2 regions of the Streptomyces lienomycini genome follow, and region 1 is predicted to be linked to the other one. Evidence: riboswitches for the same ligand, from Rfam matches in the RefSeq annotation. Region 1 holds a riboswitch; the other holds the start of a gene.
The links. Region 1 has a riboswitch for glycine ahead of gcvP (aminomethyl-transferring glycine dehydrogenase). Riboswitches for the same ligand answer to the same signal wherever they lie in the genome.

Region 1 (15,212 bases):
GCCGAGCAGCAGGACGGCGAGCGCGGCCGCGCTGACCGGCTCGAGGAGCATGATCACGGAGACGGTCGCGGACCGCACGACGGCCGCGCCGGCGAAGTAGAGCCCGTAGGCGAGGGCGGTCGGGACGGCGGCGACGTACGCGAGGAGCCACAGCAGCCGGACCGGCTCGGCGGTGTGCGGCACCAGGCCCTCGGCCAGGGCGAGCGGCAGCAGGCACAGGCTCGTGACGGCGAACGCCCCCACGGACGTACTGGCGGCGTCCGCCCCGCCGCCCCTCCCCCACCAGCGGGTGAGCAGCGTCATCGCCGAGTACCCGACGGCGGACAGCAGCGCGAGCAGGACGCCCGGCAGGTGGACGGTCGCGCTCCCGCCGCCGAGGACGAGTACCGCGAGCCCGGCGAGCGCGCCGACGACGGCCGCGGCGCCGCCCCACCCGAGGTGCTCACCGAGGGCCAGACGTGCGCCGAGAGCGATCAGCACGGGCCCCGCGCCGAGGGTGACCACGGTGGCCACGGCGAGCCCGGTGGACTGGACGGCGGCGAAGTAGGCGGTCTGGAACACCGCCAGCCCGAGACCGGTGACGACGGCCCGCAGCGCCTTGCGGGCGAAGGGTTCCCGGACCGCCGGGCGCACCCGCGGTCGCAGCGGACGGGCGGCGAGCAGCAAAACGAGCCCCACCGCGCAGCGCCAGAACGACAGGGCGACGGGGCCCATGTCGCTGGCGCGGTAGACCAGCGAGGCGGCGGCACCGGCGGTGCCCCAGGCGACACCGGCGACGATCAGATAGAGGAGGCCACGCCCGACGGGCAGGCCGGAGACGGCGTTCGACACGAGTTCTCTCCGCAGACGCGCACGAGGCGCGGGAAGTTCTGAGCGGCCCCGGAGACGACCGGGGCGCGGGGACTCTCGTCTGCGGGCAGCACCGTCCCGCCCGGCGACTACGTGCCGGGCCGGTCGCAGGGGCCCGCCTCAGGCGGCCGGAGGCGGGAGGACGAGTGCGTCGGAGTGCATGATCGGCACTTTAGGTCGCCGTTCCCCGGCTCGACAACTCCCTTTCGGGCCCTCCGCCGGCCACGGGTTCCGCGGAGCCCTTCGCGGGGGTCGACGACTGGGCGATGAACGCGCCGGCCAGTACCACGACGCCGCCCACGATCTGCGGGGCGGAGAGGTGCTCGCCCAGCAGCACCCAGGCCAGCACGGTCGCGATGACGGCTTCGAGGCAGGCCACGACCCCGGCGACCTGCGGCGACAGGCGGCGCACGGCGACGATGCCGGTGACGTAGGCGAGCACGGTGGCGATGAGCACGATCCAGGCCAGCAGCAGGTACGCGGCCACGGGGGTGCCGTCCATGGGTGCGCTGCCGGCGAGGACGGACCAGTCCATGGACCAGGGCCGGGCGACGACGGTGAGCACGGCCGCCCCGACGAGCAGCCCGTAGGCGATGACGCCGAGCGGGTCGGGCGTCTCCTCGCCCGCGTCGCTGCCCTGGTCGGACAGGACGAAGTAACCGACCTGGCAGCAGGCGGCGCCGAGCGCGAGGAGCAGTCCGAGGGCGTCGAAGCCCAGCCCCGACCAGACCTCGACCACACAGGCGAGCCCGCCGACCGCCAGGACCACTCCGAGCGCGGCGGCACGCGTGACCGGCCGCCGCTGCACGAACCGCACCCAGCCGAGGACCAGGGCGGGGGCCAGGTACTCGACGAGCAGCGCGACGCCCACGGGGATGCGGGAGATGGCGGCGAAGTAGCAGGCCTGCACACCGGCCACGGCGAGCAGTCCGTACCCGGCGACCAGCGCGGGCCTGCGGCGCGGCAGCGCGCGGTGGCGCACGGCGAGCGGCAGCATCACCAGGGCCGCGCCCGCCACGCGCAGCCAGACGACGTGGAGGGGGTCGAGCCCGGCCTCGATCAGTGGCTTGGCCGCGACTCCGGAGCCTCCGAAGGCGACCGCGGAGGCGAGTGCCAGACCGAGTCCGGTGCCCTTGCCGCGGCGGACGCGAGCGCTGTCAGACGTATGCACCGGCACATGATGACAGGGGTCGACATGACCGTCACCCCCGTTGACACCTGTCTCACCGACTGGACGCGCGACCGGCGCCCGCGCTCAGGGCGTCGGCTCGACGTGGCTGTCCACGCGGGCGAGCACGGTGTGCGGCTGGACGGCGACGCGGGCCAGCACCTCGACGGCGCGCGCCTGCGGGTCCACGACCAGGGCGGCGAGCAGGTCGACGCCGCCCGCCCGGGCCGCTCCACGCCGGTCGGCCCGCGCGCAGGCGTCCTTCATGGCCGCCGCGGCCAGCGGGGAGAAACCGGCGGCCCCGGTCACGACGGGTACGGCGCCGGAGTCCTCGACGGCGCTCTGCCAGCGCAGGCCGTAGCCGATGCTGCGTTGTACGAGGTAGCCGAGCAGCCGGGCGATCCGGGGCCCGTCCCCGAGGAGCGCGCGGACCTCGGCGTCGGTCTCCAGGAGCGAGTGCAGCAGGTGGGCCGTGTCGATGTGGGGGTCGCCGTCCCGCACGGCCCGGCGACGGGCGCCGGAGACCGCGGAGGCCAGTTCCACGCTGAACCGGCCGTCCAGGTCGACGCCGTCCGGGCACCGGCCGCCTTGCTCGCCGGCCGACTGCCGGGGGATACGGGGTTGCACGTCTCCCAGCACATCAGCCCCCGGGGCCCGGGTCATCCCCGAAGGGAAGCATTTCGCCGTCCCACACAGAGTGGACCCGACCGGCCGGAATCTCCTCCTTACGGATGAGATCAAGCCGTTCGGGCCGAAACCACCTGGAGCGCGACCGGCGTCAGACCTCGTCGGCGAGGATCAGGTACAGCTTCTTGCGGGCGTCGCCGATGACGGCGAGCGCCTTCTCCCGCTGTTCCTTGCTGCCGGTCTTCCAGACCTGGCCGAAGGCCTCCATGAGCCCGGCGCCGGCCTGCCGGATGTCGTTCAGGGCCTCCCAGTCGACACCCCGCGAGGCCTCCTCCCAGGGCGCCTCGGGACCTTCCTCGGCCGCGGTGCGGCCCGCCTCGGTGAGCGCGAAGAGCTTCTTCCCGCCCCCGCTCTCACTGGCGATCAGGTCCTCGTCCTCCAGCAACTGGAGGGTGGGGTACACCGAGCCGGGACTGGGCTTCCACGCCCCGCCGCTGCGCTCGGCGATCTCCTGGATCATCTCGTAGCCGTGCATCGGACGGTCCTTCAGCAGGGCCAGGATCGACGCCCGTACGTCGCCCCGCCGCGCCCTGCCCCGAGGGCCGCCGCGCCCTCGGCCGCCCCAGGGGCCGCCGTGACCGAAGCCCGGTCCGAAGGGGCCGCCGGGGCCACCGCCCGGACCACCGGGCCCGAAGGGGCCGAAGGCCGCACGCCGGCCGTCGAAGCCGCCGCGCCCGAAGGGCCCGCCCTCTCCGCGGCCGGGGCCGTGTCCACCGTGTCCACGCTCGTATCCGTGGGTACGCATCGCCATCACTCCATTCAGTCGTTGATCTGTCGCGATGCCTCAACGATATATCGGAACACATCGCCTGACAAGCCCCCGCCGAACCCGACCGACCACCGGGGACCCGCGGCCGCCCCGCCGAAACGGGTCCAGGACTCCGGAATTGGCCTTGGTCTGCGGCTTCGAGCGGCGGCTAGCTTCGGGACATGCGCATTCGAATCGTCGACGCCTTCACCGACCGGCCCTTCACCGGCAACCCCGCCGGGGTCCTGCTCCTCGACGCCTTCCCGGACGACGACCGCCTCCAGCGGGTCGCCCTGGAGGTCAATCACGCCGAGACCGCGTTCGCCCACCGACTGCCCACGGGCGGTGAGGCCGACTGGGCGCTGCGCTGGTTCACGCCGGCCACCGAGGTCGCGCTGTGCGGCCACGCGACACTCGCCACGGCCCACGTCCTGCACACCACCGGCGCGCACGAGGGACCGGTGCGGTTCGCCACCCGCAGCGGCGTCCTGACCGCGACACCCCGCGGGGACGGCTCGATCACCCTGGACTTCCCAACGGCGCCGCTCACCCCGGTCGACGCCCCGGCGGGCATCGCCGAAGCCCTGGGCGCCGGGCCCCGTACCGTCCTGGACACCGGACCGAACATCGGGGACCTGCTCGTCGAGGTAGCCGACGAGCAGACGGTCCGCGGCCTGGCCCCGGACCTCAAGGCGCTGGCCGCCCACTCCGAGCGCGGCGTCATCGCCACCGCCCGCGCAAAGGACCCGGCCCGCGGCTACGACTACGTCTCCCGCTGCTTCTTCCCCAACGTGGGCATCGACGAGGACCCGGTCACCGGCAGCGCGCACACGGCTCTGGCGCCCTTCTGGTCCGAGCGCCTCGGCCGCCCGGACCTCACCGGGCTCCAGGCGTCGGCCCGTTCCGGCCGGGTGCGTACGGAACTGCGCGGCGACCGCACGCTGCTGAGCGGGCACGCGGTGACGGTGATCGACGGCGAACTGCTGGCCTGACCCCGCGGGGGCGCGGGGGCGCGCACGATCACGCCGTCGGCAGCCAGTCCACCTTCCCGGCGAGCAGCCCGTAGCCGACAAAGGCCCCGATGTCGAGGAGCGAGTGCGCCACCACCAGCGGGCCCACGCGCCCCCAGCGGCGGTACAGGTAGACGAACACCACGCCCATCACCATGTTGCCGACGAACCCGCCGATCCCCTGGTAGAGGTGGTACGACCCGCGCAGTACCGAACTGGCCGCCAGCGACGCGCCCGCTCCCCAGCCGAGCTGGTCGAGCCGGCGCAGCAGGTAGCCGACGACGACGACCTCCTCCAGGACGGAGTTCTGCACCGCCGAGAGGACGAGGACGGGATACTTCCACCACACCTCGGGCAGGGCCTCGGGCACCACCGTGAGGTTGAAGCCCAGGCCGCGGGCGGCCAGGTAGAAGGCGATGCCGGTGCTGCCGATGACGGCGGCGACGGCGGCCCCGCGGCCCAGGTCCGGCCACGGACGGGTGCGGTCGAAGCCGAGCGCGCGCAGACTGCGCCCCTCGCGCAGCAGGAAGTGCGCGACGAGGGCGACCGGGACGAGCGCCGTGGTGATGCCGAAGAGCTGCCAGGCCAGGTCGAGCCAGGGACGGCCGGGCGCCGCCGAGGCGTTGAGGGTGGCCGCCTGGTCCTTGAGCCCGCCGGGCCGGGTGACCGAGCCGATGAAGCTGATGAGGGCGGACACGCCGCTCGCGCCGAGCGAGAGCGCCAGGACGAGCAGCGTCTCGTCACGCGGGATCCGCCGCGAGAGCCGCTCCTCGGTCAGGGGCTCCTCGCCGAGTCGCTTCTGAGGGAACGCATCGTCCACCGGGCCCGCCTCCGCCATGCACACCTGCCTCCAGCTGGGACGTCACAGCTTGCCCGATCAGTATGGGGCGGCGCGTGGCGGGGGCGGCCTGTGGCGGTCAGCCGACCGGCCACAGGTGCACGGGTTCACCCCCGCCCATCAGCTCGACGTAGCGGCGTGTCGTGGCGGCGAGAGCGGCCTCCCGGGACAGGCCCGCGTCCAGGCCGCGGTGGAAGGTGGCCGCCTGCCAGGAAGCACCGTTGACCCGGCGTCGGCAGCGCTCCTCGATCACGCCGAGGTACAGGTCCCGGTCCGCGGGCTCCACGCCCCACGCGTCCAGACCGGCGGCGGCGAGCGGCAGCAGCTCGTCGCGTACCAGAACGGCGGCGTCGACCTCGGTGGTGCCGCCCAGCCGGCCGCGCCGGGGCCACTCGAAGCGGGCGTCGATGCCGTGGCGGCACGCGGCCTCGAAGTTGGCGGCGGCGGCCTCGAACGGCAACCGGGTCCACACCGGCCGGGGTTCGTCGGCCAGCGAGCGTACGACCCCGTAGTAGAAGGCCGCGTTGGCGATGACGTCGGTGACGGTCGGGCCGGCGGGCAGCACCCGGTTCTCCACCCGCAGGTGCGGGACGCCGTCGGCGATGTCGTAGACGGGGCGGTTCCAGCGGTAGATGGTGCCGTTGTGCAGGACGAGTTCGGAGAGCGAGGGCACGCCGCCCGCGTCCAGGACGTCCAGCGGGTCCTCTTCGTCGCAGATCGGCAGCAGCGCCGGGAAGTAGCGCCGGTTCTCCTCGAAGAGGTCGTACGCCGAGGTCACCCACCGCTCCCCGAACCAGGTGCGCGGGCGGACGCCCTGCGCCTGCAACTCGGGCGGGCGGGTGTCGGTGGACTGCTGGAACAGGGGTGGCCGCGACTCTCGCCACAGCTCGCGGCCGAAGAGGAAGGGCGCGTTGGCGCCGAGGGCGATCTGCGCGGCGGTGATCGCCTGGGCCGCGTTCCACACGTCGGCGAAGCGGTCCGGGGTGACCTGGAGGTGCAACTGCACGGAGGTGCAGGCGGCCTCGGGGGCGATGGACTTGGACGTGCAGGTCAGGCGCTCGACGCCCTCGATGTCGAAGGTGAAGTCCTCTCCGCGGGCCGCCACGATCTGTTCGTTGAGCAGCGCGTAGCGGTCGACCGCGGAGAGATTGGAGGAGACCAGGTCGTCGCGGTCCAGCGTCGGCAGAATGCCGATCATCGCGATTCCCGCGTCCACCTCTCCGGCCTTGCGGTCCGCATATGCCAGCGATGTACGGATCTCCTCGGCGAGCCGGTCGAATACCCTGCCGCCCAAGCGGTGGGGGGCGATGTTGACCTCCAGGTTGAACATGGCGAGTTCTGTTTGGAAGTCGCGGCTCGCGATGCGCTCGAGGACTTGCGCATTCAACATTTTCGGCATCCCGTCGGCACCGACGAGATTCAATTCGATCTCCAGCCCCATGAGGTTCTTCGGACGGTCGAACCGCTTCTCCGCCAGAAGTCGCTCCAGGCCCGTCAGGCACCGCTGGAGCTTCTCGCGGTAGCGCTGGCGATCGGACAGGTCGAACTGACCTGCCACGACCTTCTCCCCCATGGAAGAGTCCCTTCTCGGAGCGGTGAGTGGAAGATCCCGCCGCCGGTGGCCGGTGGCCGGTCAGGTGGGATGATGCCCAGCCGAAGCGATCGATAACGTCCCCTCGGCGGTCCGGCACCCGCTACGCTGTGCCGGTGTGACCGGTGGCACATTCACCGGGCATGGCGCGCGCGCAGTTTCCCGGGCCGGTAACTCGTGAAAAACGCCGACGACAATTGGCCGACCGCTCGGTGCACATTCCCCGAGGTCATCGCCGCACACCCGGTCCGAAGTCCGGATGATTCCCACATATCGACGGCTGAATTCAACCTTGTACTCGTTACCGGAATCGGCTAGCCGAAACACAGTCTGAACACATGTCGTATAAACTCCGCGGACAGGGCAGAGGACCGGCGCCCGCGGTCGAAGGATCCTGCCGTCGAGCTGACGCGCGGCAGGCCCCTCCCACTTCTCGGATCCAGCACCCGGCCCCTGCCTTCCCAGCTCTGTGAGCCGACAGCGTCGTCCGCCCGCTCCGCCCTCGCGCCACCGTGCCTTCGAATGAGAGGCGACCCACCATGCCCCTGCGTGTCTGCCCGGCCCCCGCGCCCGCCCTGCGCTCCGTCCTCACTGCCCTCTCCTCGCCCACCGCGGTTCGTGAGGCCCGTACTCCCGCCCTTCTTGCCGCTCAGGGACCCGCCACACCCGAACTTCCCCTTCCGGTGCACGTCCTGGACCGGGTCACGGCGGAGGGCGTGACGGAGACGCGACTGGCCGGATGGCGGTTCCACATCCGGTGCGGCGACCATGCGGTGGCGGCGGCGGAGACCATGCTGACACCGGACGGCTGGGCGTTCTCGCACTTCTTCGAGGGCCCCTACGTCGCCTCGACCGAGCGGGCGCTGCGGCAGGCCGAGTCGATGGCGCAGGCGTACCAGCCGCGCCTGCTGTCGGTTCCCGAGCTGTACATGCTGACGCTGTGGCTGCACGGCGACTGCGCCGCGGACGCCACGGCCGGGCACCCCGCGGCCACCGACCTGCTGGTGCCGCTGGCGCCGGCGCCTCCCGGTATCGCGGCCCACCGGCCGCACCGGGTCTCCGAACTGCTGCCGGTCCTCACGCACCGGATGACACCGACGCGGCTCCTGGGTTCGCCCGCCTGACCTGCCCCGCGCACCCGCCCCTCACCCACCCGCGCGGACTAGCCCCATTCGGCCATGCCGAACCATCCGAAGTGACAGTGCAGTTGGGCTGAACCGTCCGCGCGGGTGATGCGTCATCAACCTGTGAGAAGCGGTGCTGCGAAATACCTGCGGATCGACGCCCGTGGGGCAACACTGGGTTCGGACCGACTTACACAACGGGGGGCGGCCATGAACGAAGCTTCACGCCGCGGGACAGACAAGACAGCGCACTCACCCATCATCACGGACCGAGAGACCCCACTCATGTGTCAGCACCAGCCACCGTGCCCCTCAGCAGTCTCCGCCGACCGGGAGTCCGCCCGCCTCGTGGCGCACCACCCGGAGCAGGGGTGGAGCCTGCTGTGCAACGGCGTCGTCCTCTTCGAGGACACCGGTGAGCTACTGCCGGACGGCCGGGTCATCGCCCCGCACCGCCCGGTCGGCGCGGGTCTGATCACCGCCGCCTGACCACCGACCGGACGGTGTGCCGCCACTGCGTGCCACTCCGTCCGGCGCCTCACGGGGCCGGCCCGCAGCCACGGCTGCGCACCGGCCCCCACGCGTGTCCGGGGCCGGTGACTCCTCGTGGCCCTCAGGACCGACGGGGTGATGTCCCCGGTGCTACGCCCTCCGCCCGAGCCTCCGACGCGGCGAGCGCACCACGACGTGCCCCCAGCTGATCTCGCCCGCGATCAGCACCCGCAGCTCCACGGGCACCCCGGCGTCGACCGCCCGCGGCGTCTTCACCTCGGCGTAGCTCGCCACCAGCGACCCCACCACTGCCGCGCACTAACGCTATATCGCGTTATACCCAACGGCCAACCCCGCGTCCGCCGTTCCTCTCGCGCGGCCTATCGTGACCGGCATGCAGTCCTACACGATCGGCCAGGCGGCGCGGCTGCTCGGCGTCAGTCCGGACACCGCGCGCCGCTGGGCCGACGCGGGCCGGATCACCACCCGTCGCGACGAGGGCGGGCGTCGCGTCGTCGACGGCAGCGATCTGGCCGCGTTCTCGGTCCGACTCGCCCGCTCCGACGGTGCCGACGAGGAGACCCCGTACACCTCGGTGCGCAACGCGTTCCCCGGCATCGTGACCGCGATCAAGCTCGGCGACGTCGCGGCCCAGGTCGAGATCCAGGCCGGCCCGCACCGGCTGGTCTCCCTGCTGACCAGGGAGGCGGTGGAGGAACTCGGCCTGGAGGTCGGCATGGAGGCCACCGCCCGGGTGAAGTCGACGAATGTCCATATCGACCGGACGTGACCGCTCGGCTCCGGCGCCCGCGACCTGTGGCACCACGGGGCCGCCGTCCCCTCCTCCGGCGCCGCGGCCGGACCGGGCCTCCGTCCGGATACACGGATGCACGGATGCACGGATGCAGGAAACGGACAAGACGACGCAGAAACGCGCATACCCGGCGCAACGCCTCCACCGGGCTACGGTGCCCCCATGAGCCTGTCCATCCGCAACCAGCTCCCCGGCACCGTCACCGCCGTCACCCCGGGCGAGGCCATGGCGACGGTCGGGGTCCGTCTCTCCGGCGGCCAGGACCTGACCGCGGCGATCACCCGGGACTCCGCCGAGGACCTCGCGCTCGCCCCCGGCACCGCCGTGCGGGCCCTGGTGAAGGCAACGGAGGTCGCCCTGGCCACCGGGCACGTCGACGGCCTCTCCATCCGCAACCGGCTGCCGGGCACGGTCACCGCCCTCACCACCGGCGTCGCGATGGCCTCGGTCGCGGTCGCCGTCGAGGGCGCCGAACTGACCGCCGCCATCACCCGGCAGGCGGCCGACGACCTGGGCCTGGCCGTCGGCGTACCCGTCGTCGCGCTGATCAAGTCGACGGAGGTGTCGCTCGCCACCGGGTGAGGCGGAAGACGCCGACACGCCGAGAGGCTCCGCCCAGCGCCGCAGGGGCCTGGACGGAGCCTCTCCCGCTTCCGCGGCGGGACTCAGTCCTCGTACGCGTCCAGCGGCGGGCAGGAGCAGACCAGGTTCCGGTCGCCGTAGGCCTGGTCGATGCGGCGCACCGGCGGCCAGTACTTGTCGGCGACGGACACACCGGCCGGGAAGACGGCCTCCTCCCGCGTGTACACGTGGTCCCACTCACCGCCGAGCGCGCCCGCGGTGTGCGGGGCACCGCGCAGCGGGTTGTCGTCGGCGGGCCAGGCGCCGGAGCCGACCTTCTCGATCTCCGCGCGGATGGCGATCATGGCCTCGCAGAACCGGTCCAGCTCGGCCAGGTCCTCGGACTCGGTCGGCTCGATCATCAGCGTGCCGGCCACCGGGAACGACATCGTCGGCGCGTGGAAGCCGTAGTCGATCAGCCGCTTGGCGACGTCGTCGACGCTCACGCCGGTGGCCTTGGTCAGCGGGCGCAGGTCGATGATGCACTCGTGCGCGACCAGCCCGCCGGGGCCGTTGTAGAGCACCGGGAAGTGCGGCTCCAGTCGCTTGGCGATGTAGTTGGCGGACAGCACGGCCACCTGGGTGGCCCGCTTGAGGCCCTCGCCGCCCATCAGCCGGACGTACGACCAGGAGATCGGCAGGATGCCGGCCGAGCCCCACGGCGCCGCCGAGATCGGGCCGACGCCCGTCTGCGGACCGGCCGCGGGCTGCAGCGGGTGGTTGGGCAGGTACGGCGCCAGGTGCGACCGTACGGCCACCGGGCCGACGCCGGGACCGCCGCCGCCGTGCGGGATGCAGAACGTCTTGTGCAGGTTCAGGTGGGAGACGTCGCCGCCGAAGTGGCCGGGCTTGGCGAGGCCGACCAGGGCGTTGAGGTTGGCGCCGTCGACGTAGACCTGGCCGCCCGCGTCGTGCACCTGCGCGCAGATGTCGGCGACGTGCTCCTCGAACACGCCGTGCGTGGAGGGGTAGGTGATCATCAGCACGGCCAGCTCGTCGCGGTGCTTCTCGATCTTGGCGCGCAGGTCCTCGACGTCGATCTCGCCGTCCTCGGCGGTCTTGACGACGACGACCTTCATGCCGGCCATCACGGCGCTGGCGGCGTTGGTGCCGTGCGCCGAGGACGGGATGAGGCAGACGGTGCGCTGTTCGTCGCCGTTGGCCCGGTGGTAGCCGCGTACGGCGAGCAGGCCGGCGAACTCGCCCTGCGAACCGGCGTTGGGCTGGAGCGAGACCTTGTCGTACCCGGTGACCTCCGCGAGCCGCTCCTCCAGCTCACGGATGAGGGTCAGGTAGCCCTGGGCCTGCGCGGCGGGCGCGAAGGGGTGCAGGGCGCCGAACTCGGGCCAGGTGACCGGCTCCATCTCGGTGGTCGCGTTGAGCTTCATGGTGCAGGAGCCCAGCGGGATCATGCCGCGGTCCAGCGCGTAGTCCCGGTCGGCGAGGCGACGCAGGTAGCGCAGCATCGCGGTCTCGGAGCGGTGCTGGTGGAAGACGGGGTGGGTCAGGAAGTCGTCGGTGCGCAGCAGCGCCTCCGGGAGCGTCTCCGCGGTCTCCGCGTCGAGCGACTCGACGTCGCCCTCCACTCCGAAGGCGAGCCACACGCCGCCGACCTGGGCACGCGTGGTGGTCTCGTCGCAGGCGAACGACACGTGGTCGGCGTCGACGAGCCGCAGGTTGATCCCGTTCTCGCGGGCGGCGTGGACGATCGCGTCGGCACCGCCGGGCACCCGCGCGGTGACGGTGTCGAAGTAGGAGCCGTGCACGATCTCGACGCCGCCCGCGGCGAGGCCGGCGGCGGTGATCGACGCGTACCGGTGGGTGCGTCGCGCGATGGCCCGCAGGCCCTCGGGGCCGTGGTAGACGGCGTACATGCCGGCCATGACGGCGAGCAGCACCTGCGCGGTGCAGATGTTGCTGGTGGCCTTCTCGCGGCGGATGTGCTGCTCGCGGGTCTGCAGGGCCAGGCGGTAGGCCTTGTTGCCGTCGGCGTCCACGGAGACGCCGACCAGGCGGCCGGGCAGGCTGCGGGCGAACTTCTCGTGCACGGCCATGTAGCCGGCGTGCGGCCCGCCGAAGCCCATCGGCACGCCGAAGCGCTGGGTGGTGCCCACCGCGATGTCCGCGCCCAGTTCGCCGGGCGAGGTGAGCAGGGTGAGGGCGAGCAGGTCGGCGGCGACGGTGACGAGCGCGCCGAGCTCGTGCGCCCGGTCGATCACCGGCTTGATGTCGCGGACGGCACCGGAGGCGCCCGGGTACTGGATCAGGACGCCGTTGATCTCGCGCTCGGCGACGTCGGCGGGGATGCCCTCGCTCAGGTCGGCGACGACGACCTCGACGCCGGTCGGCTCGGCCCGGGTCCGTATCACGGCGACGGTCTGCGGCAGGGCGTCCGCGTCGACCAGGAACAGGCCCTTCTTGTTCTTGCCCATGCGCCGGGACAGGGCCATCGCCTCGGCGGCGGCGGTGCCCTCGTCGAGCAGCGAGGCGCCGGATGTGGGCAGGCCGGTCAGCTCGGCGACCATCGTCTGGAAGTTCAGCAGGGCTTCGAGACGGCCCTGGGAGATCTCCGGCTGGTAGGGCGTGTACGCCGTGTACCAGGACGGGTTCTCCATGACGTTGCGCAGGATCACCGGCGGGGTGAAGGTGCCGTAGTAGCCGAGGCCGATCATGGAGTCGAGGACCTGGTTGCGGTCGGCCAGGGAGCGCAGCTCGGCCAGCACCTCGGCCTCGGAGCGCGCGCCCGGCAGGTCGAGCCGGTCGGCGTTCTTGATCACATCCGGCACGGCGGCGGCCGTCAGTTCGTCGAGCGAACCGTAACCGACCTGCGCGAGCATCTTGGCCCGGGCCTCGTGGTCGGGGCCGATGTGCCGCTGCTCGAAAGGCATGGCCTGTTCGAGTTCGGAGAGCGGAGTGCGGTGGGCGGTCATGTGCGGAGGCCTCCTGGTCTGACGACCTTCGAGGGGCACCACGGCGCGGGTACCCGGACGGCCTCCCCCTCTGTCATCTCAACCTGAGAGCTTCACCGGTCGAGCCCGAGGGCTGTCCCGGCTTTCACCGTCGGTGAGAGCGGAAGCCGTCGACACCCGCCCTGCTTTCCAGAGTGACCTCGTCCGTGCGGTACGTGAGCCTGAGAGATTCCGGGGAGGATTTGCTCCTTCGGCGCCTCCGATGGTGTCCGGAGGACTCTCCCGCACGGGGTCAGCAGCCGCTTGCCAGCCTACCAGCGAGGTCACCGCACGGACCTCGAGTGGCCGACCGACCCTATGTGCTCTTTTGTAGTACTTAGGGATGATGAGGCGGCTGGTGTGCGACCCCCAGTGCGGCCCAGTGGTGCGATCAAGTGGAGGGCCCCGTGCGTACTGACATCGATCCGCGGAACCTGATCGGCCGCAAGGCGTTCGACCGCGACGGCACCAGGATCGGCACCGTGGACGAGGTCTACCTCGACGATGCCACCGGCGTCCCCGAGTGGGCGGCCATACGGACCGGCCTCTTCAGCAGGGACGCGTTCGTCCCGCTGGAGCCCAGCGAGCTGGTCGAGGGCAGCCTGCGTGTGCCCTTCGACCGGACCCTGATCAAGGAGGCGCCCGACTTCGGGGTCGGCCGCCACCTCTCGCCGGAACAGGAACTCCAGCTCTACCACCACTACGGCCTGGACGTGGCGGCCCCTCCCCCGCCTCCCGACCGCGATTTCGGCAAGCTGGCGGGCAAGGGCAACGACGACGCCTGACCCGGCGCGTCCGCGGCGTCGGCGACCAGCGGCAGCGGCTCCGCCGGGGTCAGCTCCGGGTCGTCCACCGTGAACGTCCGCACCCTGCCGACCTCGGAGTACGGCGTCTCGAAGCGCACGGTGACCCGCCCGAGGCCGCTGCCCTGCACCCACCCGTGCCCCAGCTCCGCGTGCCGTACGTCGTGCCCCGCGGGCCAGCGGCGCTCGGCGGGCGAAGGGCCGCGCTCCTCGACGGGCTCGGTCGTCACCGGCTCCTCGACCGGCTCCTCGGCCCGGTCCCCGGCCGCCTGCGCGAACAGGTCCTCCTGCGTGTAGTCGGCGAGCCCGCTGACCCCCACCCCGAGCAGCCGCACACCGCCCGTGGTGTCCACCGAGTCCAGCAGCCGGGCGGCCGCCTCCCGCACCACCGTCGGGTCGTCGGTGGGCCCGCGCAGCGTCTCGGAGCGCGTCAGGGTGGAGAAGTCGTACCGGCGCACCTTGAGCACGATGGTCCGGCCCGACAGACCGGATCCGCGCAGCCGCCGCACGCACCGGTCCGCGAGCCGCCCCACCTCGACGCCGACCCGCACCCGGTCGTGGATGTCCACGTCGTAGGTGTCCTCGACCGACACCGACTTGGTCTCCCGCTCGGCCACCACCGGCCGCTGGTCACGCGCCAGCGCCATGGCGTACAGGGCGTGGCCGTGCGCCTTGCCCAGCAGTCGCACCAGCTCGTCCTCGCCCGCCTCGGCGATGTCGCCGACCGTGGTGATCCCCGCCCGCCGCAGATGGTCTCCCGTGGCCGGTCCCACCCCGGGCAGCGTCCGCACGGTCATCGGCTCCAGCAGGGTCCGCTCCGTCCCCGGTGGCACGAGGACCAGTCCGTCGGGCTTCGCCTCCTCGGAGGCGATCTTGGCGAGCATCTTGGAGGCGGCCAGCCCCACGGATCCGGTGAGGGCGGTGGCCGTGCGGATGTCCGTGCGCAGCTTCGCTCCGGCCAGCCGCGCCGACTCCGCGTCCCAGGCCGTCCCGCCGGCCTCCAGGTCCACGAAGGCCTCGTCCAGGCTCAGCGGCTCCACCAGCGGCGACAGCTCCCGCAGCAGCCGCATCACCTGCTCGCTGATGGACCGGTAGAGCTGGAAGCGCGGGACGAGGTACGCGGCGTGGGGCGCGAGCCGGCGTGCCTGGCCCATGGGCATCGCGGAGTGCACGCCGAACACCCGGGCCTCGTACGAACAGGTGGCGACCACGCCGCGTGGTCCGAGGCCGCCCACGACGACGGCCTTCCCGCGCAGGCTCGGTTTGGACGCCTGCTCCACCGAGGCGAAGAAGGCGTCCATGTCGAGATGCAGGATCGTGGGCGCGGTTCTCACATCTCCGATGCTGCCCTACGCCACTGACAATGCCGTCGCACCGGTCACACCGGCGGGGCCACGCCTGCGCGGCGGGACGGTGCCGGGCCGGTCTCCGCGGCGGAGCGACCGGGGGTTCAGACCGCCCTGTTGTTCCGCCGCCGGGCCAGCTCGTCGGCCGGGTTGTGCCCGACCAGGGTCTCCCC
Region 2 (15,212 bases), 3.7 Mb from region 1:
ACGCAGTTGCAGATCCGCGTCGCCGGCTGGGTCACCTCGGGCGAACGGCTCTCCTACGACGGCCAGTACGGCGCCCGGACCGCCGCCGCCGTCAAGAAGTTCCAGGCCGCCTACGGGCTGGGCGCGGACGGCGTCGCGGGCCCCGCGACCTTCAGCAAGATCTACGCCCTCCAGGACGCGGACTGCACGCCCGTCCACTTCACCTACGCCGAACTCAACAAGTGCAACTCCGACTGGTCCGGCGGGGCGGTGTCCGCCGCCACCGCCAAGTCGAACGCGCTGAAGACCATGTGGAAGCTGGAGGCGATGCGGCACGCCCTCGGCGACGTGCCGATCACGATCTCCAGCGGCTTCCGCTCCCGCGCCTGCAACAACGCCGTCGGCGGCTCGGCCACCAGCCGCCACCTCTACGGCGACGCCGCCGACCTGACCGGATCGCCCAGCTTCTGCCGGCTCGCCCAGCAGTCCAGGACCCACGGCTTCTCGGAGATCCTCGGCCCGGGCTACCCGGGCCACAACGACCACACCCACGTGGCCTTCGACCCGTCGCCGTACTGGTCGGCCCCCAACTGCGGCATCTGAGCGACCGGAGCGCACGCCACCGTACGCCCGGCGTGAGGGCGCCCGGCGTACGGCGGTGGTGCGCGCCGGGCTGATCAGGGAGCGGAGGAGGCGGCCGCGGCCGCCCGGGGGCTCTCGTCGGCGGGGCCGGGCTCGCCCTCGTCCAGGGAGACGTCCTTGGTCTCCTTGCCGAGCAGCAGCGCGGTCAGCGTCAGCACGGCCATCGCCGAGAGGTAGACGCCGACCAGCCAGGGCGAGCCGTCACCGGCCTCCCACAGCGCCACCGCTATGAACGGGGCGACGGCCGCGCCGAGGATCGAGCTGACGTTGTACGAGATGCCGGACCCGGTGTAGCGCACACTGGTCGGGAACAGCTCCGGCAGCAGCGCGCCCATCGGGCCGAACGTCATGCCCATCAGCGTGAAGCCGAGCACCAGCCACAGCACCACGCCGAGCGTGCCCAGGTCGATCAGCGGCACCCAGACCAGGCCGAAGACCACGATCGCGGCGGTGATCCAGACCAGGGTGGTGCGGCGCCCGTACTTGTCGGCGAGCGGGCCGGAGACCAGGGTGAACACGGCGAAGAACAGCACACCGAAGATCATCATCAGGACGAACGTGGTGTAGCTGTAGCCGAGCCCCGGCACGTCGGCGTCCTTGGCGGCGCGGCCGTAGCTCAGCGAGAACGTGGTCATCAGGTAGAAGAGCACGTACGTCGCCAGCATGATGAACGTGCCCAGGACCAGCTGCCTCCAGTGGCCCTGGACCACGGTGGCCAGCGGCAGCTTGCGCACCCCGCCGGTCTCGCGCGTCCTCGCGAACACCGGCGACTCCACGAGCCGCGAGCGCACCCACAGGCCGATCGCGACCATCACGGCGGAGAACAGGAACGGGATGCGCCAGCCCCAGCTCGCGAAGGCCTCGGACGGCTGCGTGGGGTCCGCGCCGCCGGCGGACGGCAGCAGCGCCCCGATGATCAGGAACAGGCCGTTGCCGATGATGAAGCCGAGCGGGGCACCCAGCTGCGGGAAGGTCCCGTACAGGGCGCGCTTGCCGCGGGGCGCGTTCTCGGTGGCGACCAGCGCGGCCCCGCTCCACTCGCCGCCGAGCGCGAAGCCCTGCGCGAGCCGCATCAGCACGAGCAGCGCCGTGGCGAGCCAGCCCGCCTGCGCGTAGGTGGGCAGCACGCCGATGAGGAACGTGGCGACGCCCATGGTGAGCAGCGAGACGACCAGCGTCCTCTTGCGGCCGAGCCGGTCACCGAGGTGCCCGAAGAAGACGGCGCCGATCGGCCGGGCGACCATCGCGGCGCCGAAGACAGCGAACGACGACAGCAGCGCCGTGGTGGGGTCGCTGCTCGGGAAGAAGAGCTTCGGGAAGACCAGGACGGCGGCGGTCGCGTAGATGTAGAAGTCGTAGAACTCGATCGTCGTGCCCATGAGGCTGGCGACGAGGACGCGCGACCGGGGGTTGACGGGTGCCTGGGCGGGAGCGGGGTGGGGGGACGGTGCGGGCATGACTCGGTCTTTCACGTGCGAAACATGGGTGTCGCAACGATCTCAGCCGTCTTGCTTCACGGAAAGCGGGTGTCACGATGTGAGACGCCCGCCGCGCTCCGGTCGTGCCGCCGTTCAGCACTCGATGATGTTCACCGCGAGCCCGCCCCGCGCCGTCTCCTTGTACTTGACCGACATGTCGGCGCCGGTCTCCTTCATGGTCTTGATGACCTTGTCCAGGGAGACCTTGTGGGAGCCGTCGCCGCGCATCGCCATCCGGGCCGCCGTGACCGCCTTGACCGCGGCCATGCCGTTGCGCTCGATGCAGGGGATCTGCACCAGGCCGCCGACCGGGTCGCAGGTGAGGCCGAGGTTGTGCTCCATGCCGATCTCGGCGGCGTTCTCCACCTGCTCCGGGGAGCCGCCCAGCACCTCGGCGAGGGCACCGGCCGCCATCGAGCAGGCGGAGCCGACCTCGCCCTGGCAGCCGACCTCGGCGCCGGAGATGGAGGCGTTCTCCTTGAAGAGCATGCCGATGGCGCCGGCCGCGAGGAGGAAGCGGACCACGCCGTCCTCGTCGGCGCCGGGGACGAAGTTCACGTAGTAGTGCAGGACGGCCGGGATGATGCCGGCCGCGCCGTTGGTGGGGGCGGTGACGACCCGGCCGCCGGCCGCGTTCTCCTCGTTCACGGCCATCGCGTAGAGGGTGATCCACTCCATGGCCAGCGCCTGCGGGTCGCCCTCGGAGCGCAGCTTGCGCGCGGTGTTCGCGGCGCGGCGGCGCACCTTCAGGCCGCCCGGCAGGATGCCCTCGCGGGTCATGCCGCGCTCCACGCACGCCCGCATCACGCGCCAGATCTCCAGCAGGCCCTCGCGGATCTCGTCCTCGTCGCGCCAGGCCCGCTCGTTCTCCAGCATCAGCGCGGAGATGGACAGGCCCGTCTCCCGGGCCAGGCGCAGCAGCTCGTCACCGGTGCGGAAGGGGTACTTGAGCACCGTGTCGTCGAGCACGATGCGGTCCGCGCCCACCGCGTCCTCGTCGACGACGAAGCCGCCGCCGACCGAGTAGTACGTCTTGGTCAGCACCTCGGCGCCCTGGGCGTCGTACGCCCACAGGGTCATGCCGTTGGCGTGGTAGGGGAGGGCCTTGCGGCGGTGCAGGACCATGTCGTCGTCGTAGGAGAACGCGATCTCGTGCTCGCCGAGGAGGCTGAGACGGGCGGCCGACCTGATCGTCTCGACGCGGGCGTCCGCCGTCTCCACGTCGACCGTGCGCGGTGAGTCGCCCTCCAGGCCGAGCAGCACCGCCTTCGGGGTGCCGTGGCCGTGGCCGGTGGCGCCGAGCGAGCCGTACAGCTCGGCGCGGACCGAGGCGACGGAGCCCAGCAGCTCCTCGCCGCGCAGGCGGCGGGCGAACATGCGGGCCGCGCGCATCGGGCCGACCGTGTGCGAGCTCGACGGGCCGATGCCGATCGAGAACAGGTCGAAGACCGAGATGGCCACGGGGACTCCTCAGAACGGGGGTGGTGCGGAGGGGGTGCCGAGGGGCGGGGCGCCCGGCCGCTTGTGGCGGATGCGGCGCCCCACCCCTCGGATGCGGTGTCTACTTGTTCAGACCCGGGTACAGCGGGTGCTTGTCGGCCAGGGTCTTCACCCGGGCCTTGAGGGCCTCGGCGTCGTAGGACGGCTTCAGCGCCTCGGCGATCACGTCCGCGACCTCGGCGAAGTCCTCGGCCGTGAAGCCCCGGGTCGCCAGGGCCGGCGTACCGATGCGCAGACCGGAGGTCACCATCGGCGGACGCGGGTCGTTCGGAACGGCGTTGCGGTTGACCGTGATGCCGACCTCGTGGAGGCGGTCCTCGGCCTGCTGGCCGTCCAGCTCGGAGTCACGCAGGTCCACCAGGACCAGGTGGACGTCCGTGCCGCCGGTCAGGACAGAGACGCCCGCCGCCTTGGCGTCGTCCCGCACCAGGCGCTCGGCCAGGATGCGGGCACCCTCCAGCGTACGGCCCTGGCGCTCCTTGAAGTCCTCGCTCGCGGCGACCTTGAAGGCGACGGCCTTGGCGGCCACCACGTGCTCCAGCGGACCACCCTGCTGACCGGGGAAGACGGCGGAGTTGATCTTCTTGGCCAGCTCGGCCGTGGAGAGGATCACACCGCCGCGCGGACCGCCCAGGGTCTTGTGCGTGGTGGTGGTGACGACGTGGGCGTGCGGCACCGGGTTCGGGTGCAGGCCCGCCGCGACCAGACCGGCGAAGTGCGCCATGTCGACCATCAGGTACGCGCCGACCTCGTCGGCGACCTTGCGGAACGCGGCGAAGTCCAGCTGACGCGGGTAGGCCGACCAGCCCGCCACGATCAGCTTCGGCTTGGTCTCCTTGGCCAGGCGCTCCACCTCGGCCATGTCGACCTGGCCGTCGTCGCCGACGTGGTACGGGACGACGTTGTAGAGCTTGCCGGAGAAGTTGATCTTCATGCCGTGGGTCAGGTGCCCGCCGTGGGCGAGGTTCAGACCCATGATCGTGTCGCCGGGCTTGAGCAGCGCGAACATCGCGGCCGCGTTGGCCTGGGCGCCCGAGTGCGGCTGCACGTTGGCGTGCTCGGCGCCGAAGAGCGCCTTGACCCGGTCGATGGCGATCTGCTCGACCACGTCGACGTGCTCGCAGCCGCCGTAGTAGCGGCGGCCGGGGTAGCCCTCGGCGTACTTGTTGGTGAGGACCGAGCCCTGGGCCTCCATGACCGCGACCGGGGCGAAGTTCTCCGAGGCGATCATCTCGAGGGTGGACTGCTGGCGGTCCAGCTCGGCGTCGACGGCGGCGGCGACGTCCGGGTCCAGCTCGTGCAGGGGTGTGTTCAGAAGCGACATGCGATCGTGACTCCTCAGGCGCCGGCGAAGGCGGTGTACTCGTCGGCGGAGAGCAGGTCGCCCGGCTCGTCCGTGACCCGCACCTTGAACAGCCAGCCGCCCTCGAAGGGGGCGCTGTTCACCAGCGACGGGTCGTTGACGACGTCCTCGTTGACCTCGGTGATCTCGCCGGACACGGGGGAGTACAGGTCGGACACCGACTTGGTCGACTCCAGTTCGCCGCAGGTCCCGCCCGCGGTCACCGCGTCGCCGACCTCGGGAAGCTGCACGAAGACGACGTCACCGAGCGCGTTGGCCGCGTGCTCCGTGATGCCGACCGTCGAGACGCCGTCCTCGGCGCCCGACAGCCACTCGTGCTCCTTGCTGTAACGCAGCTGCTGGGGGTTGCTCATGGCCTGAATTCTCCTGTACGCGGGGAAGTGGCTGGTGAAGGGGGTGACAGGTGGTGAACACGGCGACGGAAGGGGTCGCCGCGGCCGCACCGGTGGGCGGCGCGGACGCGCGCGGGACGGCGGGGCCCCGCCGCGCCAGTGTCTACTTCTGGCGCTTGTAGAAGGGAAGCGCCACGACCTCGTACGGCTCGTGGCTGCCCCGGATGTCCACACCGACACCCGCGGTGCCCGGTGCCGCGTGCCCCGGGTCGACGTACGCCATGGCGATCGGCCTGCCCAGCGTCGGCGACGGGGCGCCGGAGGTGACCCGGCCGATCACCTCGCCGCCCGCGACCACCTGGTACCCGGCGCGCGGTACCCGGCGGCCCTCGGCGACCAGGCCGACCAGGACGCGGGGCGGGTTCTGCTCCGCCCGGGCAGCGGCCTCGGTCAGCGCGGCACGCCCGACGAAGTCGCCCTCCTTCTCGAACTTCACGACCCGGCCGAGACCCGCGTCGAACGGCGTCAGCGCGGTCGTCAGCTCGTTGCCGTACAGCGGCATGCCCGCCTCCAGGCGGAGCGTGTCCCGGCAGGACAGGCCGCACGCGACGAGACCGACGCCCTCGCCCGCCCGGGTCAGCGCCTCCCACAGCTCCACGGCGTGCTCCGGCTTCACGAACAGCTCGAAGCCGTCCTCGCCGGTGTAGCCGGTGCGCGCGATCAGCGCCGGGACGCCCGCGACGGTGCCGGGCAGACCGGCGTAGTACTTCAGACCGTCCAGGTCGGCGTCGGTGAGCGACGCGAGGATGCCCGGGGACTCGGGACCCTGCACGGCGAGCAGCGCGTAGGCGTCGCGGTCGTCGCGCACCTCGGCGTCGAAGCCGGCCGCCCGCCCGGTCAGCGCGTCCAGCACGACCTGGGCGTTGGAGGCGTTGGCGACCACCATGTACGTGGTGTCGCCGAGCCGGTAGACGATCAGGTCGTCCAGGATGCCGCCGTCCTCGCGGCAGATCATGGTGTAGCGGGCCCGGCCCGGCTTCACGGTGCCGATGTTGCCCACCAGCGCGAAGTTCAGCAGCTCGGCCGCCTGTGGACCGGTGACGGTGATCTCACCCATGTGCGAGAGGTCGAAGAGACCGGCACGGGTGCGCACCGCGACGTGCTCGTCGCGCTCGGAGCCGTAGCGCAGGGGCATGTCCCAGCCGGCGAAGTCGGTCATCGTCGCGCCCAGCGCGCGATGGGTGGCATCGAGCGCGGTACGGCGGAGTTCGGTACTGCTCATCGGTCGGTCGTCTCCCAGGACAGGACGGGGCGAGGTCGATCCTCCCCATCTGTCATCGGAACCTGAGAGGTTCGCCGTGGCCACCGGAGTACGGCGGACAGGGCTTGCACCTTGGGTGGGACCGCCGTCGGGGGCGGTCCGCTTTTCAGATGTGCCTCGCCCGCGCGGTAACGGTGCCTGAGAGATTCAAGGGAGGGACTTGCTCCTTCGGCGCCCCGGCGACGGCCGGGGACTCTCCCGCGCGGATTCAAACGGCCGGTATGCAGTTGGCGCCGCCATCATTGCACGCCCGGCCGATCCCTGGGCAGAGCTGTATCTGTAACCGGCTTGTGGCAGTAAGCGAACGAAAACGCGAGACCCGCGCATTACCTTCTCTTTACACTCGACGGGGACGGGAATCTCGTGAACCGCCCCAGGGGAGGACGATCACGGTGAACAGGACCACGGCGTACGCCACGACCTCGGGTCTCGCGCTGCCCGAGCAGCCCTCTGCGGCCCCGGAGGCGTGCGCCGAACTGCCCGCACCCGTCGTCCGCGACCTCAGGGACCGCGGCGGCCGCAGCCCGCACGCCCTGCTGTTCGGACCCCGGGACCTGGTGGTGATCACCGGCCTGCCCGGCAGCGGCAAGTCCACGCTGATGCGGCGCACCGTGCAGGGCCTGCGCGTCGACTCCCAGGACACCCGCGACCGCTGGGACCGCCGCATGCCGCGCTTATTGCCGTACGGGCTCTACCGGCCCCTCGTCCGTCTCGCCCACTACGCCGGACTGCGCCGCGCGCTGCGCTCCGGCGAGGGCGTCGTCGTGCACGACTGCGGCACCCAGGCCTGGGTGCGCGGCTGGCTGGCCCGCGAGGCCCGGCGCCGGAGCGGCACCCTGCACCTGCTGCTGCTCGACGTCGGCGCCGAGGACGCCCTCGCCGGACAGCGCGAGCGCGGCCGCGGCGTGACCCGGTACGCGTTCCTGCGCCACCGCACGGCCAACTCCCGTCTGCTGCGCGCCGTCACCGCGGGCACCCTGCCGACCGGCTGCGCCTCGGCGACCGTCCTGGACCGGGCCGCGGCCGACACCCTCCGCCGGATCGCCTTCACGGGGTGACGCACCGTAGGGCCACTGGACCGAACGGGTTAGCCTTTCAGCCACGGACAGCGGTACCAGGCAGGCGGTAGGTAGGCAGATGGACTTCCCGGCACAGGCGCACCCCCACCCGCACGGCGGGTGGCCCGGCAACGAGCTGGAGGAGGTGCTGTCCGCCTCCGTCGGCGTCCCGTCGGCCGGCGGCCGGATCGTGGAGGTCCTCGGCCGCAGCTTCCTGTGGATACCTCTGCCGAACGGCGGCGGCCCGCACAGCGGCCCCCTCGACCTGCCCTCGCTGGAGATCGACGGCCAGGCCTACGTACCGGTGTTCAGCTCCGAGGAACAGCTCCGCCAGGTCGCCGGGGCGCAGATGGCGTACAGCATCGCCCCCGCCGTGGAGTTCGCCCGCGGCCTGCCCCCGCAGATCGGCATCGCCGTGAACCCGGAGGGCGTCGTCGGGATCCCGCTGCCGCCGCCCGCCGTCGCCGAACTGTGCCGCGCCGGGCGCACCCCGCTGGACGGACCCGCGTCCGGCGGCCGGGTCCGCCTCTTCGAACCCGACTGGCAGGACGACCCGGTGGACTTCCTGGCCGCGGCCTCCGCCGAGTTCGCCGCCACCGGCGTGGTGCGCAGCGCGCGCCGCTGCCTGGCCGCCGTCGAGACAGCCGATCCCGTCCTGTTCGTCGGCGTCGAACTCACCCACTGGGAGGACGACGCCCGCGCCCTCCCCCTGGACGCCCTGGGCCGCGCCCTGACCGGCTCCCCCCTGAAGTGGCAGGTCAACATGGTCCTCCTGGAGGCGGCCCAGGACCCGGTCTGCGACTGGATGCGGGAGAACGTCCGCCCCTTCTACGCCCTGGACCTGTAGCCGCCGGCCGGGAAACGCACCCAGGGGGCGCGGGGCTGTGCCATGTGCGGCGCCGCCGCGTGGGCGCGATCGACCAGGACGAGACCCGCACCCGCCGGACGGCAAGGACCCCCGAGCGCATGGGCACCCCGCATCGGCGGAGCCTTAAGCTGGTCGCACGACCGGGGACTTCTCGAAGGGGCGATACACGTGAGCGCCAGCGGCACCACGACCGGGCAGGTCGAGCACATGCTGCGCCAGGTGACGCCCGGGCGCTACGACGCCTACGAGGCACTGCTGCGCGCACTCGCCACCCCCGCCTCCGGCCAGGTCTGGATGCTGCTGTGGCACGGCCAGGCCGGCTCCCCCGACGCCCAGTACGGAAACATGGAGGTCGGGGGCCACGGCTACGCGCCCTGCGTCACCTCCGCCCAGGAGCTGTCGGCCAGCGGCTGGAACCGGTCGTACGAAGTGGTCGACGGCCTGGAGGTGGCCCGCGCCCTCTACCCGGACCGCCACGGCCTCTGGCTGAACCCGCACGCCCCCGGCGGCGGCGTCGGCATCCCCTGGCTGGACCTGCGCCGCATCGTCTCCGGTCTGGACCGCCAGCCCGCCGGACCGCTGCGCCTGTCCGAACCGGCCATCGAGATCCCCCAGTTCTACGCCCTGCTCGCGCAGAACGCCCACCGCACCCCCGCGGTCCGCGCGCTGCGCCGCGCCTGGGTGCAGCCCGCGCTGGGAGCGCCGTACCTCGCCATCGGTCTCGACGTGTACGACACCTCCCCGCCGGCCGTCGACGCGGTGCGCGCGATGATGCAGCAGTCGGTCGGCGCGGTGCCGGACGGGCTGCCGGTGTCGACGGTGGCGATGACCGACGCCCACGACCCGGTCGCCCTGTGGCTGCGCGCCAACGCCCGTCCGTTCTACGACCGCGAGGCCCACGCGCCCGCCCCCGCCCAGGCGCCGGCCGGCGGGTACGGATACCCTCCCGCCGGTAGCCGGTACTGACGTTCGGGCGGGCCCGTCGGGTCCGGCCGCGCGACGGGACCGGCAGAGGCGATCTTCGCGCGTAGATGACGGCGCAAAGACCTCACTTGTCCCCGATGTCCCAACTCGACCGTGTCCGGCCCCCGTTACCCACTGTCCGGATAACGGAACACCTCAAACAGCATCACGGTTGCGCATCCATTCACCGTCAAGTCTGGCTACAGATCGCCAAAGCGTTGAAGACTCCCGCAACAAGGGGGTGGATGCTCGCCTCTTTGTACGACGGACTGATCACGCCGCTACAGCGGCAAGTGCGGGCCGGCTACCGCCGGTTGAGAGGGGTCCCTGCCAGATGACGGCACCATTGCACGAGCCGACCGCGGAAGCGGCCCCGAGTGCGGCAGAGGAAGCGGCGGTCGCCGGCGCCGAGGCCAAGTCGGTACAAGGGCGCTCCCTGGGCCGGATCGCCTGGGAGCGCTTGAAGAGGGACAGGCTGGCCCTCGCGGGCGGCATCGTGGTGCTGGTCCTCATCGTGGTCGCCGTGCTGGCGCCGTTGATCACCTCCCTCTACGGGCAGGAACCCAACGCGTACAACGAGGACATGATCGACCCGCTGTTCGGTACCCCCACGGGCTCCCTGGGCGGTCTCAGCGGCGACCACTGGCTCGGCGTGGAGCCGGTCAACGGCCGCGACATCTTCGCCCGCATCGTCCACGGCTCACGGATCTCGCTGCTGGTCGGCTTCCTGTCCGCGATGGTCGCCGTGGTCCTCGGCACCGTCCTCGGGGTCCTCGCGGGCTTCTTCGGCGGCTGGGTCGACTCCCTCATCTGCCGGATCATGGACGGCCTGCTGGCCTTCCCGCAGCTGCTCTTCATCATCGCCCTGGTCTCCGTCATGCCGGACAACATGCTCGGACTGAGCGGCACGGGCGTGCGCCTGCTCATGATGATCGTGGTCATCGGCTTCTTCGGCTGGCCCTACATCGGCCGGGTGGTCCGCGGCCAGACGCTCTCGATGCGCGAGCGGGAGTACGTCGAGGCGGCGAGATCCCTGGGCGCCGGACGGTTCTACATCCTGTTCAAGGAACTGCTGCCCAACCTGGTGGCGCCGATCATCGTCTACACGACGATGATGATCCCCACCAACATCCTCACCGAGGCGGCGCTCAGCTTCCTCGGCGTCGGCGTCAAACCGCCGACGTCGTCCTGGGGACAGATGCTCTCGAGCGCCATCGACTACTACAAGTCGGACCCCATGTACATGGTGGTCCCCGGTGTGGCGATCTTCATCACCGTTCTTGCCTTCAACCTCTTCGGTGACGGCGTGCGCGACGCGCTGGACCCGAAGGGCTCCCGCTGACCCGCCGTACCGCAAGGCGACCCGTGGCACCTGCACGGGGTCTCTCATCTAATCCGGAGGATCCGAGATCGTGACTACCCAACGCACCTCAGGGCGGCGCAAGCAGGCTTTGGCCGCTGCCGCAGTGGTCGCCGCGCTGCTGACCACGGCGGCGTGCGGCGGCGGCGGCGACGACGACAGCGGCGGCGGCGGTTCGAAGAACGGCGCGGCCGGCTTCGACGCGGCCAACAACAAGGTCGCCCAGGCCTCCGAGGCCAAGAAGGGCGGCACGCTGAAGTTCGCCAGCACGCAGGACGCCGACTCGTGGGACACCACGCGCGGCTACTACGGCTTCATGTGGGACTTCTCCCGCTACTACAGCCGCCAGCTGGTCACGAACAAGACCGAGCCGGGTGCCACCGGTGCCGAGACCACCCCCGACCTCGCCACCGATGTCGCCAAGGTCTCCGCGGACGGCAAGACGTACACGTACACCCTGCGTGACGACGTCACCTGGGAGGACGGCAAGCCGATCACCTCCAAGGACGTCAAGTACGGCATCGAGCGCGTCTGGGCGCAGGACGTGCTGTCCGGCGGTCCGACGTACCTCAAGGAGGTGCTCGACCCGAAGGGTGAGTACAAGGGCCCGTACAAGGACACGTCCAAGGACAAGCTGGGTCTGAAGGCGATCGAGACGCCGAACGACAAGACCATCGTCTTCAAGCTGCCGCAGGCCAACTCGGACTTCGAGGAGATGCTCGCGCTGACCTCGGCGTCCCCGGTCCGCCAGGACAAGGACACCAAGTCCAAGTACGGCCTGCACCCGTTCTCCTCGGGCCCGTACAAGTTCGAGTCCTACAACCCCGGCAAGGACCTGACCCTGGTCCGCAACACCGAGTGGAAGCAGAGCTCGGACCCGGTCCGCAAGGCGTACCCGGACAAGATCACGGTCAAGTTCTTCACCAACGCCAACGACATGGACGCCCGCCTCATCGCCGGCGACTACGACATCGACCTGGCGCAGACCGGTCTGTCCCCGCAGGGCCGCACCACCGCCCTGAAGGAGCACAAGGCCAACCTGGACAACCCGGTCTCGGGTTACATCCGGTACGCGGCGTTCCCGCAGAACGTGAAGCCGTTCGACAACATCCACTGCCGCAAGGCCGTGCTCTACGGGGCCGACCACGTCTCCCTGCAGACCGCGCGCGGCGGCCCGATCGCCGGTGGTGACATCGGCACCAACATGCTGCCGCCCGCCGTTCCGGGCTCCGAGGGCCAGAAGTACGACCCGTACGAGATGGCCGGTGCCAACAAGGGCGGCAACGTCGAGAAGGCCAAGGAAGAGCTGAAGGCCTGCAACCAGCCGAACGGCTTCAAGACCACCATCGCGGTCCGCAACAACAAGCCCGTCGAGGTCGCCACCGCCGAGTCCCTCCAGGCCTCGCTGAAGAAGGTCGGCATCGACGTCGAGATCGACCAGTACGACGGTTCGCAGTACGCCAGCGTCATCGGCAGCCCGACGAACGTGGCCAAGAAGGGCTACGGCATCATCATCATGGGCTGGGGCCCGGACTTCCCGTCCGTGCAGGGCTACGGTCTGCCGCTGTGGCACAGCGACTACATCCTCGACAGCGCGAACAACAACTTCGCGATGATCAAGGACCCGAAGATCGACGGCCTCTTCGCGGACTACCTGACCGCCAAGGACGACGCCGGCAAGAAGAAGATCGCCACGGAGATCAACCACAAGGTGATGGAGGGCGCGTACTACCTGCCCTTCGTCTTCGAGAAGTTCATCAACTGGCGCTCCAGCAACATCGCGAACGTCTACACCACCGACGCCTACAGCGGTATGTACGACTTCGTGAACATCGGTCTGAAGAACCCCAAGAAGTAACCGGTACACCCGCCGTACGGCACGAAAGGCAGGTGAAGGCCGGCGCGGCGTGACCGCGGGCCGCCGGACAATCTCCGGCGGCCCGCGGGACGCAGCGGGCCGCAACCCGTGCTCGCTTACCTCATCAGGCGGCTCTTCGCCGCCGCTGTGATGCTCGTGGTCATCATCCTGGTGGTCTTCTGCATCTTCTTCCTCGTCCCCAAGTGGGCGGGCGTCGACATCGCCCTGAACTTCGTCGGCAAGCAGGCGGACCCCGCCGCCGTCGAGGGCGTGCGGGAGAAGCTGGGTCTGGGCGACCCGGTCCTCGTGCAGGCCTGGGAGTTCTTCAAGGGCATCTTCGCGGGTCGCACCTACGCGTCCGGCGGCGACGTCACGAACTGCGCCGCGCCCTGCTTCGGCTACTCCTTCAAGACCGAGCAGTCCGTCTGGCCGGTCCTGACCGAGCGTTTCCCGGTCACCCTGGCCCTCGCGCTCGGCGCCGCCGTGCTGTGGCTGATCTTCGGCGTGGCCGCCGGTGTGCTCTCCGCCCTCAAGCGCGGCACCCTGTGGGACCGCGGCGCGATGGTCGTCGCCCTGGCGGGCGTCTCCCTCCCCATCTACTTCACCGGTCTGCTCAGCCTGGCGATCTTCTCCTACGGCCTCGGCTGGATCGACGGTCAGTTCGTCCCGCTCGAGGAGAGCCTCACCGGATGGCTCGGCGGCATGATCCTGCCCTGGATCACGCTGGCCTTCCTGTACGCCGCGATGTACGCCCGGATCACCCGCGCCACCATGCTGGAGATCCTCGGCGAGGACTACATCCGCACCGCGCGGGCCAAGGGCCTCAAGGAACAGGTCGTCATCAGCAAGCACGCGATGCGATCGACCCTGACGCCCCTGCTCACCATGCTCGGCATGGACCTCGGCGCCCTGATGGGCGGCGCGATCCTGACCGAGACGACGTTCAGCCTCCCCGGCCTCGGCCAGAAGGTGCTGGACGCCATCAAGAACCACGACCTGCCCTTTATCCTGGGCGTCGTACTGATCACTTCTCTCGCGGTGCTGATCGCCAACCTCGTGGTGGACATCCTGTACGCCGTGATCGACCCCCGAGTGAGGCTCGCATGACCGAACTGAGCAAGAGCGGGGCCGCGGTGGGCGAGCCCGCAGGGACCTCGCCCGCGCCGACCTCCTTCCTGGAAGTACGCGACCTCAAGGTCCACTTCCCGACCGACGACGGCCTGGTCAAGTCCGTCGACGGGCTCTCCTTCCAGCTGGAGAAGGGCAAGACCCTCGGCATCGTGGGCGAGTCCGGCTCCGGCAAGTCGGTGACCTCGCTCGGCATCATGGGCCTGCACACCGCCGGCCAGTACGGCAAGCGCAAGGCGCAGATATCCGGCGAGATCTGGCTGGACGGCACCGAGCTGCTGTCCGCCGACCCCGACCACGTGCGCAAGCTGCGCGGTCGCGAGATGGCGATGATCTTCCAGGACCCGCTGTCCGCGCTGCACCCGTACTTCACGATCGGGCAGCAGATCGTGGAGGCGTACCGCATCCACCACAAGGTGGACAAGAAGACCGCCAAGCGCCGGGCCGTGGAGATGCTCGACCGCGTCGGCATCCCGCAGCCGGACAAGCGGGTGGACAGCTACCCGCACGAGTTCTCCGGCGGTATGCGCCAGCGCGCGATGATCGCGATGTCGTTGGTCAACAACCCCGAGCTGCTCATCGCGGACGAGCCGACCACCGCCCTGGACGTCACCGTCCAGGCGCAGATCCTCGACCTCATCCGGGACCTGCAGAAGGAGTTCGGCTCCGCGGTCATCGTCATCACCCACGACCTGGGCGTCGTCGCCGAACTGGCCGACGACCTCCTGGTGATGTACGGCGGCCGGTGCGTCGAGCGCGGTCCCGCGGAGAAGGTGTTCTACGAGCCCCGGCACCCCTACACCTGGGGTCTGCTCGGCTCGATGCCGCGGCTCGACCGCGACCAGCAGGAGCGCCTCATCCCGGTCAAGGGCTCCCCGCCCTCCCTCATCAACCTCCCGTCCGGCTGCGCCTTCAACCCGCGCTGCCCGTACGCCGACGTGCCCAAGGACGACGTCACCCGCACGGTCCGCCCCGAGCTGACCGAGGTCGGCAGCAAGCACTGGGCCGCCTGCCACATGTCGCAGGAGCAGCGGGAGCGTATCTGGACCGAAGAGATTGCGCCGAAGCTGTGAGCGACGAAGCCAAGGACGAAGCGGTGGCCATCCCCGCGCAGAGCGACGGTACGCAGGAGAAGGCCGGCGGGACCGCGACCCTCACCAGGGACGCAGCGCCCGGCGACACCCTGCTCAAGGTGACCGGGCTGCAGAAGCACTTCCCGATCAGGAAGGGCCTGCTGCAGCGCCAGGTCGGCGCCGTCCGCGCCGTCGACGGCATCGACTTCGAGGTCAGGGCCGGCGAGACGCTCGGCGTCGTGGGCGAGTCCGGCTGCGGCAAGTCGACCATGGGCCGACTCATCACCCG

Region 2: another riboswitch for glycine. It lies ahead of gcvT (glycine cleavage system aminomethyltransferase GcvT); the one in region 1 lies ahead of gcvP (aminomethyl-transferring glycine dehydrogenase).

Annotation. Positions count from the first base shown of each region.
Region 1 covers NZ_CP116257.1:5,186,450-5,201,661, forward strand. Annotated here, with positions in the region: gene BJ961_RS23590 (DMT family transporter) at 1-831, opposite strand, end outside; gene BJ961_RS23595 (EamA family transporter) at 1,022-2,026, opposite strand; gene BJ961_RS23600 (Clp protease N-terminal domain-containing protein) at 2,105-2,644, opposite strand; gene BJ961_RS23605 (PadR family transcriptional regulator) at 2,796-3,449, opposite strand; gene BJ961_RS23610 (PhzF family phenazine biosynthesis protein) at 3,635-4,444, shown strand; gene BJ961_RS23615 (CPBP family intramembrane glutamic endopeptidase) at 4,473-5,300, opposite strand; gene BJ961_RS23620 (glutamate-cysteine ligase family protein) at 5,380-6,873, opposite strand; gene BJ961_RS23625 (hypothetical protein) at 7,431-8,015, shown strand; gene BJ961_RS23630 (DUF5999 family protein) at 8,301-8,504, shown strand; gene BJ961_RS23635 (hypothetical protein) at 8,658-8,801, opposite strand; gene BJ961_RS23640 (TOBE domain-containing protein) at 8,902-9,297, shown strand; gene BJ961_RS23645 (TOBE domain-containing protein) at 9,484-9,903, shown strand; gene gcvP (aminomethyl-transferring glycine dehydrogenase) at 9,987-12,872, opposite strand; glycine riboswitch at 13,051-13,146, opposite strand; gene BJ961_RS23655 (PRC-barrel domain-containing protein) at 13,298-13,675, shown strand; gene BJ961_RS23660 (DNA polymerase IV) at 13,591-15,027, opposite strand; gene BJ961_RS23665 (MerR family transcriptional regulator) at 15,144-15,212, opposite strand, start outside.
Region 2 covers NZ_CP116257.1:1,520,471-1,535,682, forward strand. Annotated here, with positions in the region: gene BJ961_RS07170 (D-Ala-D-Ala carboxypeptidase family metallohydrolase) at 1-582, shown strand, start outside; gene BJ961_RS07175 (MFS transporter) at 657-2,078, opposite strand; gene BJ961_RS07180 (L-serine ammonia-lyase) at 2,193-3,560, opposite strand; gene glyA (serine hydroxymethyltransferase) at 3,661-4,923, opposite strand; gene gcvH (glycine cleavage system protein GcvH) at 4,938-5,315, opposite strand; gene gcvT (glycine cleavage system aminomethyltransferase GcvT) at 5,458-6,576, opposite strand; glycine riboswitch at 6,616-6,731, opposite strand; glycine riboswitch at 6,732-6,826, opposite strand; gene BJ961_RS07200 (AAA family ATPase) at 7,008-7,673, shown strand; gene BJ961_RS07205 (enhanced serine sensitivity protein SseB) at 7,753-8,520, shown strand; gene BJ961_RS07210 (enhanced serine sensitivity protein SseB C-terminal domain-containing protein) at 8,710-9,507, shown strand; gene BJ961_RS07215 (ABC transporter permease) at 9,839-10,846, shown strand; gene BJ961_RS07220 (ABC transporter substrate-binding protein) at 10,917-12,722, shown strand; gene BJ961_RS07225 (ABC transporter permease) at 12,831-13,829, shown strand; gene BJ961_RS07230 (ABC transporter ATP-binding protein) at 13,826-14,923, shown strand; gene BJ961_RS07235 (ABC transporter ATP-binding protein) at 14,920-15,212, shown strand, end outside.